2 regions of the Nocardioides plantarum genome follow, and region 1 is predicted to be linked to the other one. Evidence: predicted binding sites of a transcription regulator. Region 1 holds the regulator's gene; the other holds the start of a gene.
What was found. The regulator HrcA, encoded in region 1, represses chaperone genes, less so after heat shock. The targets are predictions, from matches to a motif close to TTGGCACTCGNNNNNNNCGAGTGCCAA.
Positions count from the first base shown of each region.

Region 1 (5,804 bases):
CTGAGCAGGTCGTCGACGGTCTCGCCGGGCTCCAGGCCCTCGGCCAGCGGGTTGTCGTCGGGCCGCAGGTCCTCGGGGAGCTGCTCGTCGTCGATGGCCTCGGGGGTCGCGTCGCTCTCGGTCATGCCCCGAACCTACGTCAGGGCCGGGCCCGGGGGAGCCCGGCGGCGCTCAGAGGAGCGGCAGCCGCTTCTGCGAGCGGGGCAGCTGCTCGTAGCCCCGCCTCACCGCGTCGCCCAGGTACTTCTCGGGGAACGGCCAGTCGCCGGTGGCGAGGGCGTCGGCGACGGGGACGCCGCGACCGGCGAGGTCGCGCAGCGTCTCGGCGAGGACGCCGATGTCGTTGCGCTGCACCTCGAGGAACTCACGGTCGACGACCGCCCCGTGCCCGGGTACGACGACCGAGGACGTCGTCGTCAGGCCCAGGACGACGTCGAGGCTGAGCGGCCACTCCAGCGGCCAGCACTCGGGGCCGAACCCGGGCGTCGCGTCACGCTCCGCGGACTCCTCGATCAGGTCGCCGAGCAGCACCGCGTCGGCATCGGGCACACGCACGACCAGGTCGCCGGACGTGTGGCCGCGGCCGGGGTGGACCAGCTCGACGTAGCGGTCGCCCAGGTCGACCACGCGCGCCGAGGAGAAGGTGTGGTCGGCCGGGACCAGCGTGGTGGCCCGGATCTCGGCGCTGCGCGGGTCGGCGTCGTCGGGGTCGTAGCCGCCCTCCTGGCCGACGAACGCCCGCTGGGCCTCGGCGGCCGCCTCGTGGGCGTGGATCGGGACCTCGCCGTACGCCGTGCGGAAGGTGCCGTTGCCGAAGCAGTGGTCGTGGTGCTCGTGGGTGTTGACGATGCCGACGACCTCGCCGGCGCCGAGGGCACGGACCTCGTCGACCACCTGGGCGGCCGCGGCGGCGGAGGCGTGGGTGTCGACGACGAGCAGCCCGCGCTCACCCCCGATGACCGTCACGTTGACGTCGAACCACGCGTGGCGCGCGACCCAGACCCGGTCGGCGACCTCGGAGAACGACATGGCGCCGTTCTACCAGTGGGCGCGCAGGGGGTCAGCAGAGACCGGCGTGCAGCTCGCTGCGCAGCAGGTCGCCGAGGTCGTCGGTGCTCGTGGCCGTGCGGGGGAAGCGGAGCTGGCGGCTGTGGGATCCCTCGAGGTCGACCCACTGCACCTCGACCCCGTGGGCCGACAGGTCGGCGAGGGAGACCCCGACGACCTCGGCCAGCCGGGTGCCGGTGGTGGTGGAGACGGCGCGGCGCAGCTCGACCTGGTGGCACAGGTTGGCGTGCTCGGCGGAGCGCTGCAGGTAGCCGCGGTTGAGCACGTGGTCGGCGGAGCCGAAGGCGTCGACCGGGACGCGTACCTGCCCGTCGGCACGGGGGAGCGTGAGGACGACGACGTCGACCAGCAGGACGATGGTCTCGCGGACCTCGCGGCAGCACTCGCAGCTCTCGCGACCCTGGCTGGCCAGGCGACCGCCGAGGGTCAGCGTCGCGTCGCGGTCGTCGGAGGCCAGGCGGCCCAGACCGCTCTCGAGGGTCAGCAGGGCGCGACGACCGCGCTGGGCGGCGTCGACCAGGCGGGTGCCGACCGGGGCCGAGAACGTCGGCACGCCGCCGAGGTCCTGCATGCCGAGCTCACCGGCGCCGCCGGCGCCGGGGTCACCCAGGTCGCCGAGGACGTCGTCGACCCCGTCGACCACCAGGTTGACGCCGGCCGGGCAGGCCAGCACCGCACGGGCGACCGCGGCCAGGCGGACGGGGTCGCCGGTGGTGGCGGTGGTGTGGTGGTCGAGGCTGGTCATGCGGGGCTCCTCGCGCGCGGGGACGGACGGCGGACCGACCGAGTGACTAAGGCAAGCCTAACCTCATCGTCGTACGTCGTCCACTCCGGTTCGGGGGAGCGGTAGGCTTGGCACTCGGTGCCGACGAGTGCCAGACGAGTCCGGACTCATGCCAGGGGAGGTCAGCACATGCAGGAGGAGCGACGGATCGCCGTCCTGCGCGCGATCGTCCAGGACTACGTCGCCACCGAGGAGCCCGTCGGCTCCAAGGCGCTCGTGGAGCGGCACGGACTCAACGTCTCGCCGGCCACCGTGCGCAACGACATGGCCGCGCTCGAGGACGAGGGCTACCTCACCCAGCCCCACACGAGCGCCGGGCGGGTCCCGACCGACAAGGGCTACCGGCTCTTCGTCGACCGGCTCGGCTCGGTCAAGCCGCTCAGCGCCCCCGAGAAGCGTGCGATCGCCAGCTTCCTCGACGGGGCGGTCGACCTCGACGACGTCGTGTCGCGCAGCGTGCGGCTGCTGTCGCAGCTGACCCGCCAGGTCGCCGTCGTGCAGTACCCCACGCTCTCGCGCTCGACGGTGCGCCACCTCGAGCTGGTGGCGCTGGCCCCCGAGCGGCTGCTCGCGGTCGCCATCCTCAGCACCGGGCGGGTCGAGCAGCGCATCGTCGAGCTGACCGCACCGATCTCCGACGACGACCTCGCCCGCCTGCGCAGCCGGGTCAACCTCGCCGCCACCGGCGAGGTCATCGCCGACGCCGTCACCGCGCTCCGGTCGCTCGGCCCCGTCGATCCCGCGCGCGACCCCACACTCGGGGACGCACCCCTCGCCGACCACACCACCGCCGTCGCCCAGGTGCTCGCCGACGCGATGGGCAACCACCGCTCCGACGAGCGCGTCGCCGTCGGTGGCGCCGCCAACCTGGCGCGCTACGGCGACAGCTTCGAGTCCGCCGTACGCCCCGTCCTCGAGGCGCTCGAGGAGCACGTCGTGCTGCTCAAGCTCCTCGGCGAGGCCAGCCCGGCGGGCACGGTCACGGTGCGCATCGGCGCCGAGGGCCCGATCGAGGACTTCTCGGCCACCAGTGTCGTCGCCACGGGCTACGGCCCCCACGACGACGCGCTCGCCACCCTCGGCATCGTCGGTCCGACGCGGATGGACTACCCCGGCACCATGGCCGCGGTCCGCGCCGTCGCCCGCTACGTCTCGCGGATCCTCGACGAGGCCTGACGGCCCGTCGTACCCCCGCACACCAACCCACGCACGCACCCACGCACGAAGGAACGCAGTTGAGCCAGGACCCGTACGACCTCCTCGGAGTCGCCCGCGACGCGGACGCCGACACCATCAAGAAGGCCTACCGTCGTCTCGCCCGTCAGCTCCACCCCGACGTCAACCCCGACCCGGAGACGCAGGAGAAGTTCAAGGAGGTCACGGCGGCCTACGAGGTGCTGTCGGACCCCCAGAAGCGGGCGGCGTTCGACCGCGGCGGCGACGCGTTCGGCGGCGCCGGCTTCGGCGGCCAGGGCGCCGGCTTCTCGTTCACCGACATCATGGACGCGTTCTTCGGCGGCCAGGGCGGGGCCGGCGGCGGCGGACGTGGTCCGCGGTCCCGGATGCGTCGGGGTCAGGACGCGCTGATCCGCATCGAGATCGAACTGGCCGAGGCCGCGTTCGGGGTCACCCGCGAGCTCAAGGTCGACACCGCGGTGCTCTGCGAGACCTGCCACGGCGACGGTGCCGCGCCGGGCAGCCAGCCGGTCCCGTGCGAGACGTGCCGGGGCCAAGGCGAGGTGGCGGTCGTGCAGCGCTCGTTCCTCGGCGAGGTCCGGACCCTGCGCCCCTGCAGCGCCTGCCGCGGGTTCGGCACGATCATCCCCGACCCGTGCCGCGACTGCTCCGGCGACGGCCGCGTCCGCGCGGGCCGCACCCTGACCGTCAAGATCCCGGCCGGTGTCGACACCGGCACCCGGGTGCAGCTCGGTGAGCAGGGCGAGGTCGGGCCCGGCGGCGGTCCCGCCGGCGACCTCTACGTCGAGATCCACGTCGCGCCCCACGAGACCTTCGTGCGCCAGGGCAACGACCTGCACTGCACCGTCACCCTGCCCATGAGCGCGGCCGCGCTCGGCACCACCCTCACGCTCCCCACCCTCGAGGCCGACGTCGAGAACGGTGCGGGGTCCGGGGTCGAGACGTCGTTCGAGATCGACATCGACCCCGGCACCCAGTCGGGCACCGAGCAGGTGCTGCGCGGTCGCGGCGTGCCCGGCCTGCGCGGCGGACGGGGCGACCTCGTCGTCACGACCGTCGTCGAGACCCCCACCCGCCTCGACCCGCGCCAGGAGGAGCTGCTCCGCGAGCTCGCCGCGATCCGGGGCGAGGAGCAGCCGACCGGGCAGGTCAAGGCCCAGCAGAAGTCGGTCTTCGGGCGACTCTTCGGCCACTGATCCGACGCTGATCCGACGCTGATCCGACGCTGATGTCTCTCCCGGTCCACCTGGTTCCCTCGCTCGACGGCGTCCGGGTCGGCGACCCGGTGGTCGTCGAGGGCGACGAGGCCCACCACGCCGTCGCCGTACGCCGGCTGCGCGCGGGTGAGCGGGTCGTGCTCACCGACGGCCTGGGCGCCACCGTGGTCGGCACGATCACGACGACCGGCAAGCGGCTGCTCGAGGTCGTGGCCGACGAGGTCACCCGCGAGCCGGAGCCGACGCCGCAGGTGGTGGTGGTCCAGGCCCTGCCCAAGGGCGATCGCGGCGAGCTGGCCGTCGAGGTGCTCACCGAGGTCGGCGTCGGCGAGATCGTGCCCTGGGCCGCGGCCCGCTCGGTGGCGGTCTGGAAAGGGGAGCGCGCAGAGAAGTCCCTGGCCCGCTGGCGCTCGACGGCCCGCGAGGCCGCCAAGCAGGCGCGGCGCCCGTGGCACCCGACCGTGGCACCGCTGGCGTCCACCGACGACGTCGTCGCCCTGGTCGCCGCGGCCGACCTGGCCGTCGTGCTGCACGAGGACGCCGTGGCACCACTGGCCTCCCTCGACGTCCCGGCGTCCGGGCGGGTCGTCGTGGTCGTAGGCCCCGAGGGAGGCCTGACCGACGACGAGGTCGCGGCCTTCGTCGCGGCCGGCGCCGTCAGCGTGCGGATGGGCGCCGAGGTGCTGCGAACCTCCACCGCAGGCGTGGCCGCGGTGGCGGCGCTGCTGTCGCGCACCGACCGGTGGGGTTGAGTCGACCGACTCGCGCAATCGAACGAGTCGGGTGCCGCGACCCGGCCCAACCCCTCCCGACTCGTTCGATCGAACGAGTCGGGTGCCGCGACCGGGCCCAACCCCGCCCCGACCCGTTCGATCGAACGAGTCGGGTGGTGCAGCGCCAGCACCCGGCCACCCCCCCCGGGAGTCAGCCGACGGTGAAGGTCTTGGTGTCCTCGAACGGGCCCGGGCCCTCGCCGTCCGACGGGTCGTCGGTCCGGGCCACGAACGTGTAGGTGCCGGCCTCGAGTCCGCTGATGTCGACCTCGGCCTCGAAGGGGTAGAGGCGGTCGCCGAACTGCTCGGCGGTCGTGAAGTCGGAGATCACCTCCTTGCCCGAGGAGTCGAGGACGGCGTACGGGACGGTGGCCTCGAACGAGCTGGCCACCCCCGACACGGCAAGCGTGCCGGACGCGGTGGCGCCCTCCTCGGGCGTCGTGACGCTGACCAGCGCGAGCACCTCGAGCTGGGCGGCGGCCTTGACGCCCTTGCCGGTCGGCTGGCCGTAGAGATCGGCGGAGCTGCCGTCGGACAGGACCGTCCGGACCGGGTCGCGGGTCTGTGCGGCGCCCTGCAGCGTGTAGACGAGCGACTGCACGGCCAGCCTGGCCTCCACGGACGACGTGCCCTTGCCGGCGGTGAGGGGGGAGTCGTCGCCCAGCGTGACGACGATCGCGCCGTCGCGCTGCTCGACCGACTCGACCGTCACCCCCTGCAGGAGCGTGCCGTAGTCGGGGTCGAGCGCGTCGCCGCCGACGAGAA
Region 1 is NZ_VDMS01000004.1:334,810-340,613, reverse strand. It holds gene FJQ56_RS17850 (hypothetical protein) at 1-125, opposite strand, end outside; gene FJQ56_RS17845 (MBL fold metallo-hydrolase) at 172-1,029, opposite strand; gene FJQ56_RS17840 (hypothetical protein) at 1,061-1,813, opposite strand; gene hrcA (heat-inducible transcriptional repressor HrcA) at 1,982-3,028, shown strand; gene dnaJ (molecular chaperone DnaJ) at 3,088-4,245, shown strand; gene FJQ56_RS17825 (16S rRNA (uracil(1498)-N(3))-methyltransferase) at 4,278-5,018, shown strand; gene FJQ56_RS17820 (Gmad2 immunoglobulin-like domain-containing protein) at 5,191-5,804, opposite strand, start outside.

Region 2 (5,804 bases), on a different contig from region 1:
GGCGTGATGGCCGGCATCGGTGCGGCGATCAACACCGGCCAGGTCGGTCGCGGTCGCAGCATCGCCGTCATCGGCTGCGGTGGCGTCGGGGTGGCCGCGATCGCCGGTGCGGCGCTGGCCGGCGCCAGCCCGATCATCGCCGTCGACATCTCGGCCAAGAAGCTCGAGACGGCCACCAAGCTGGGTGCGACCCACACGGTCGACTCCTCGAAGGTCGACCCGGTCGAGGAGATCAAGCGCATCTGCGCCGAGACCTACCCCGGCGCCGAGGGCGCCGACGTCGTCGTCGAGGCCGTGGGCCGACCCGAGACCTGGAAGCAGGCGTTCTACGCCCGCGACCTCGCCGGCACCGTGGTGCTGGTCGGCGTGCCCACCCCCGACATGACCATCCCCGAGATCCCGCTGATCGACGTCTTCGGCCGCGGCGGTGCGCTCAAGTCCAGCTGGTACGGCGACTGCCTGCCCTCGCGTGACTTCCCGATGCTCGTCGACCTCTACCTGCAGGGTCGCCTCGACCTCGACGCGTTCGTCACCGAGGAGATCGGCATCGACGACATCGAGGCCGCCTTCGACAAGATGCACGGCGGCGACGTGCTCCGCTCGGTGGTGATCCTCTGATGGGCACGCTGCGCATCGACCACGCGGTGGTCTCGGGCACCTTCAGCCTCGACGGCGAGACCCACGACGTCGACAACAACGTCTGGGTGCTCGGCGACGACGACGAGTGCCTGGTCATCGACGCCCCCCACGACGTCGACGCCATCCTCGACGTCGTCGCGGGCCGCCAGGTCAAGGCGATCGTGCTCACCCACGCCCACGACGACCACAGCCGGGTGGCCCCGGCGCTGCGGGAGAGGGTGACCGCGCCGATCCTGCTGCACCCCGACGACAAGCCGGTCTGGGAGCTCACCCACCCCGACTACCTGTGGGACGTCGACCTCTCCGACGAGCAGAGCCTCAAGATCGCCGGGGCCTCGGTCAAGGTGCTGCACACCCCGGGCCATGCTCCTGGCGCCGTCTGCCTCTACGTCCACGACCTCGGTGCGGTCTTCACCGGCGACACCCTCTTCCAGGGCGGCCCCGGTGCCACCGGCCGCAGCTTCAGCGACCGGCCCACGATCGAGGCATCGATCCGGGCCAAGCTGTTCGCGCTGCCCGACGAGACCGTCGTCCACACCGGCCACGGCGACGACACGACCATCGGGGCCGAGCGCACCGCTCTCGACGGCTGAGGCCTGGAACCGCTGAGGCCTAGAACGGCTGCACGAGCAACGCGGTGCCGACTCCGGCGACCCGGGTCATCACGATCGTCGCCTCGCGGTCGCCGGAGAGGGCCAACCGCTTGCGCAGCTGCTCGGGCACGACGTCGACCCCGCGCTTCTTGATGGTCAGCCGCCCGACGCCGCGCTCGCGCAGCGCGGCCCGCAGTAGCTTCTCGCGGTAGGGGAGCTCGTCGAGCACGCGGTAGCCGCGGGCGAACGGCGTACGGAACGAGGTGTCGGAGGTGACGTAGGCGATGTGCTCGTCGACCAGGCCACCGCCCACGCCGGCCGCCACGGCTGTGACGAGCCCGGCGCGGACCACGGCGCCGTCGGGCTCGTAGAGGAAGTCGCCGACCTCGCGCACCCCGACCGACGCGGCGCCGGGGTCGTCCTCGTCGGTGAGCGTGGCGAGGCCGCCGTCGCCGATCACGGTGGCGCGGCGCGCGGTCGTCGCGAGCCGGCCCGACCACAGGGCCGCCTCCTTGACGTCGCCGTGGTCGCTGACCCACTCGGCCTCGACCCCGTCGGGCACCAGCGAGTGGGGGATGCCCGGGGCGACCTTGACGCACGAGTCGCGGCGCAGCAGCGTCTCGACGAAGGACCACGGCGGGGTCCAGTCCTCCACCCGGAACGTCCGCCCCGCGCCCGTACGCCGGGCCGGGTCGGCGAACGCGACGTCGAAGGGCGAGGTGTCGACCGTCGTCGCGTCGGCCACGCTCACGGCGCCGGGCAGCCCGAGCGCCGCCAGGTTGGCCTCGGCCACCGCGACCCGGACGGGGTCGAGGTCGAAGCCGACGCAGGTGATGCCGGCCTCGGCCACCGCGATCAGGTCGCCGCCGATGCCGCACCCGAGGTCGACGTGGGTGTGGGCGTCGAACGCCGTGAGCCGCCCGGCCCGGTGGCGGGCCACGGTGAGCCTGGTCGCCTGCTCGAGGCCGTCGGGGGTGAAGTACATCTTCGCTGCGCTGGGACCGAGCTTGACCTCGGCCCGGCGGCGCAGCCCGACCTGGGTCAGGGCCGCGGCGACGTGCTCGGGCGTCGCCTGCCGGCGCAGTGCCGTCTGGACCGCGAGCCCGCCCGCGTCGCCGCCGGCCTCGGCCGTGGCGGTGGTCGCGGACGCGAGCAGCGCCTGGCCGTCGTCGGTCAGCAGCCAGCGGAAGGCGTCGAGGTCCATGCCGCGATCCTGCCAGTCCGGCCCGGCCAACCCTCCCTGGCACTCGCGTGGGGGGAGTGCTAGTTTCGGAACTGGCACTCTCGACCCGAGGGTGCCAGCGCTTGCGAACGTGCGACCCCCGCGACGGCGTACTCCCGCGAGCGCCACCTGAGCCCACCGCACCAGTGACAACAGTGAAAGTGGAGGTCGACATCGTGTCGGTCAACATCAAGCCCCTCGAGGACCGCATCGTCGTCAAGCCCCTCGAGGCCGAGCAGACCACCGCCTCCGGCCTGGTCATCCCGGACACCGCCAAGGAGAAGCCCCAGGAGGGCGAGGTCGTGGCCGTCGGTCCCGGTCGCTCCAACGAGGACGGCGACGGCCGCATCCCGGTCGACGTCTCCGTCGGCGACAAGGTGATCTACAGCAAGTACGGCGGCACCGAGGTCAAGTACGCCGGCGAGGAGTACCTCATCCTCTCCGCGCGCGACGTCCTCGCGGTCGTCTCCTGATCTCTCGGGTCGTGTGCCTGCGGCCGGTCTGAGGACCGGTGCCAGGCACACGACCCGAACCGCTTTTCGCCCCCGCACCACCTCAAGCACCTGATTCGCAAGGAGCCACACCCAGATGCCCAAGATCCTGGAGTTCGACGAGAACGCCCGCCGCGCGCTCGAGCGCGGCGTCGATGCGCTCGCCAACGCCGTCAAGGTCACGCTCGGCCCCAAGGGCCGGTACGTCGTCCTCGACAAGAAGTGGGGCGCGCCGACCATCACCAACGACGGTGTGACCGTCGCGCGTGAGATCGAGCTCGACGACCCGTTCGAGAACCTCGGCGCCCAGCTCACCAAGGAGGTGGCGACCAAGACCAACGACATCGCGGGTGACGGCACCACCACCGCCACCGTGCTGGCCCAGGCCATGGTCCACGAGGGCCTGCGTGCCGTCGCCGCCGGTGCCAACCCGATGGGCCTCAAGCGCGGCATGGACCTCGCCGCGCAGGCCGTCAGCGACGCCCTGCTCGAGTCGGCCCGCGAGGTCGAGACCCGCGACGACATGGCCTCGGTCGCGACGATCTCCAGCCGCGACAACCACATCGGCGACCTGCTCGCCGACGCCTTCGACAAGGTCGGCAAGGACGGCGTGATCACGGTCGAGGAGTCCAACACCATGGGCACCGAGCTCGAGTTCACCGAGGGCATGCAGTTCGACAAGGGCTACATCAGCCAGTACTTCGTCACCGACCCGGAGCGCATGGAGGCCGTCCTCGAGGACCCCTACATCCTGCTCCACCAGGGCAAGATCTCCTCGGTGTCCGAGCTGCTCCCGCTGCTCGAGAAGGTCATCGCCGCCGGCAAGTCGCTCTTCATCCTCGCCGAGGACGTCGACGGCGAGGCGCTGTCGACCCTGGTCGTCAACAAGATCCGCGGCACCTTCAACGCCGTCGCGGTCAAGAGCCCCGCGTTCGGTGACCGCCGCAAGGCCATGATGCAGGACATCGCCACCCTCACCGGTGGCCAGATCGTCGCCCCCGAGGTCGGTCTCAAGCTCGACCAGGTCGGTCTCGACGTGCTCGGCACCGCCCGCCGCGTCGTGGTCACCAAGGACGACACCACCATCGTCGACGGTGCCGGCGACAGCGCCGAGGTCGAGGGCCGCGTCAACCAGATCAAGGCCGAGATCGACAACAGCGACTCCGACTGGGACCGCGAGAAGCTCCAGGAGCGCCTGGCCAAGCTCGCCGGCGGCGTCTGCGTCATCAAGGTCGGCGCGGCCACCGAGGTCGAGCTGAAGGAGAAGAAGCACCGCATCGAGGACGCCGTCTCCGCGACGCGCGCCGCGATCGAGGAGGGCATCGTCCCCGGCGGTGGCTCCGCGCTGATCCACGCCGTGTCCGTGCTCGACGGCGACCTCGGCCTCACCGGTGACGAGGCGTTCGGCGTCCGCGTGGTCCGCAAGGCCGCCGACGAGCCGCTGCGCTGGATCGCCGAGAACGGCGGCGTCAACGGCTACGTCGTGACCAGCAAGGTCCGCGAGCTCGGCGTCGGCAACGGCTACAACGCCGCCGACGACACCTACGGCGACCTGGTCGCCCAGGGCGTCCTCGACCCGGTCAAGGTCACCCGCTCCGCGCTCATCAACGCGACCTCCATCGCCGCGATGCTGCTCACCACCGAGACGCTCATCGTCGAGAAGCCCGAGGACGAGGACGAGGCCGCCGGCGCCGGCGGCCACGGCCACGGCCACGGTCACTGATCCACCTGCTCCACCCCCGGCGGTCCGGTGCCTCGGCACCGGGCCGCCGGCCGTTTTCCACGCACGCCGGTCCGCTTCGTGCCAGGGTGGCCCGGTCAGCCCGTGAGCCCTGGGAGGAGCGATGGACGACGCCACGCCGCGACGTTCCGGCCTGCTCTGCGGCCTGCTCGCGGTGCTGCTGCTCCTGGTCGTCGCGACCGACGTGGTCCTGGTCCGCGACCGGGACCGGGGCGGTGACGCGATCAGCCTGCGGCCGGCCGACATCGGTGCCGCCGGCTGGACCCGGACCCGCTCCGGGCAGGCGGTGCAGGCCGCCCGGACCGCCGCGACGACGTACTTCACCCTCGACCACCGCACGGTCAAGGCCGACATGACCCGCATGCGCCGGCTGGGGACCCCCGAGTTCGTCGAGCAGTACGACGCCGGCGTGCGGGCCCTGACCAAGCGGATCACCAGCCAGCGGCTCCGGCTCACAGGTCGGCTGCCGCGTGACGGGACCGCCACCGAGTACCTCGTCAGCGACCGGGCGATCGTGCTCGTCTCGGTCGACGTCACGACCACGCGGGCCGGCGAGCGGAGCACGACCCGCTACCGCGCCCGGATCACCGTCGAGCTCGTCGACGGTGCGTGGCTCGTCGACGACGTCGAGGGCGAGGTGACCTGAGATGGGCGTGCTGCGCGACCGCCGGGTCGCCGTCCTGCTCGTCCTGGTGCTGGCGGGCTCGGCGCTGTGCGTGCTGCTGGCCCTGACCCGCTCGCAGGCCGAGGGGGCCGGCGTACCTCCCGGGAGCACCGGTGACCGGGCGCCCGGCTTCCGCACCGCCGACCTGCGCGGGCCCGGCGGGGACGCCCTGGCCGCGGCGGTCACCGGGGTGTCCACGAGCCTCAGCTACGACTACCGCTACCTCGACGGCTCGCTCACCCGGGCGACCGCGCTGATGACCCCGGCGTACTCCCGCGTGTTCGCCCGCACCTTCGACCGTCGGGTCCGTCCCTTCGCGCGACAGCGGCGGGCGGTGGCCCAGGGTCTGGTCCGCGGCGCCGGGATCGTCCGCACCCGGGGCGACACCCGGGTCGTCTGCCTGCTCTACGTCGACCAGCTCCTCGTCGCGGGGCGCGGGGTCCGCGCCGGCGAG
Region 2 is NZ_VDMS01000001.1:685,719-691,522, reverse strand. It holds gene FJQ56_RS03080 (S-(hydroxymethyl)mycothiol dehydrogenase) at 1-618, shown strand, start outside; gene FJQ56_RS03075 (MBL fold metallo-hydrolase) at 618-1,232, shown strand; gene FJQ56_RS03070 (class I SAM-dependent methyltransferase) at 1,252-2,436, opposite strand; gene groES (co-chaperone GroES) at 2,631-2,927, shown strand; gene groL (chaperonin GroEL) at 3,043-4,668, shown strand; gene FJQ56_RS03055 (hypothetical protein) at 4,790-5,332, shown strand; gene FJQ56_RS03050 (hypothetical protein) at 5,334-5,804, shown strand, end outside.
Region 2: a site for HrcA is predicted at 2,473-2,499, ahead of groES (co-chaperone GroES). Genes of this name have one in related genera too.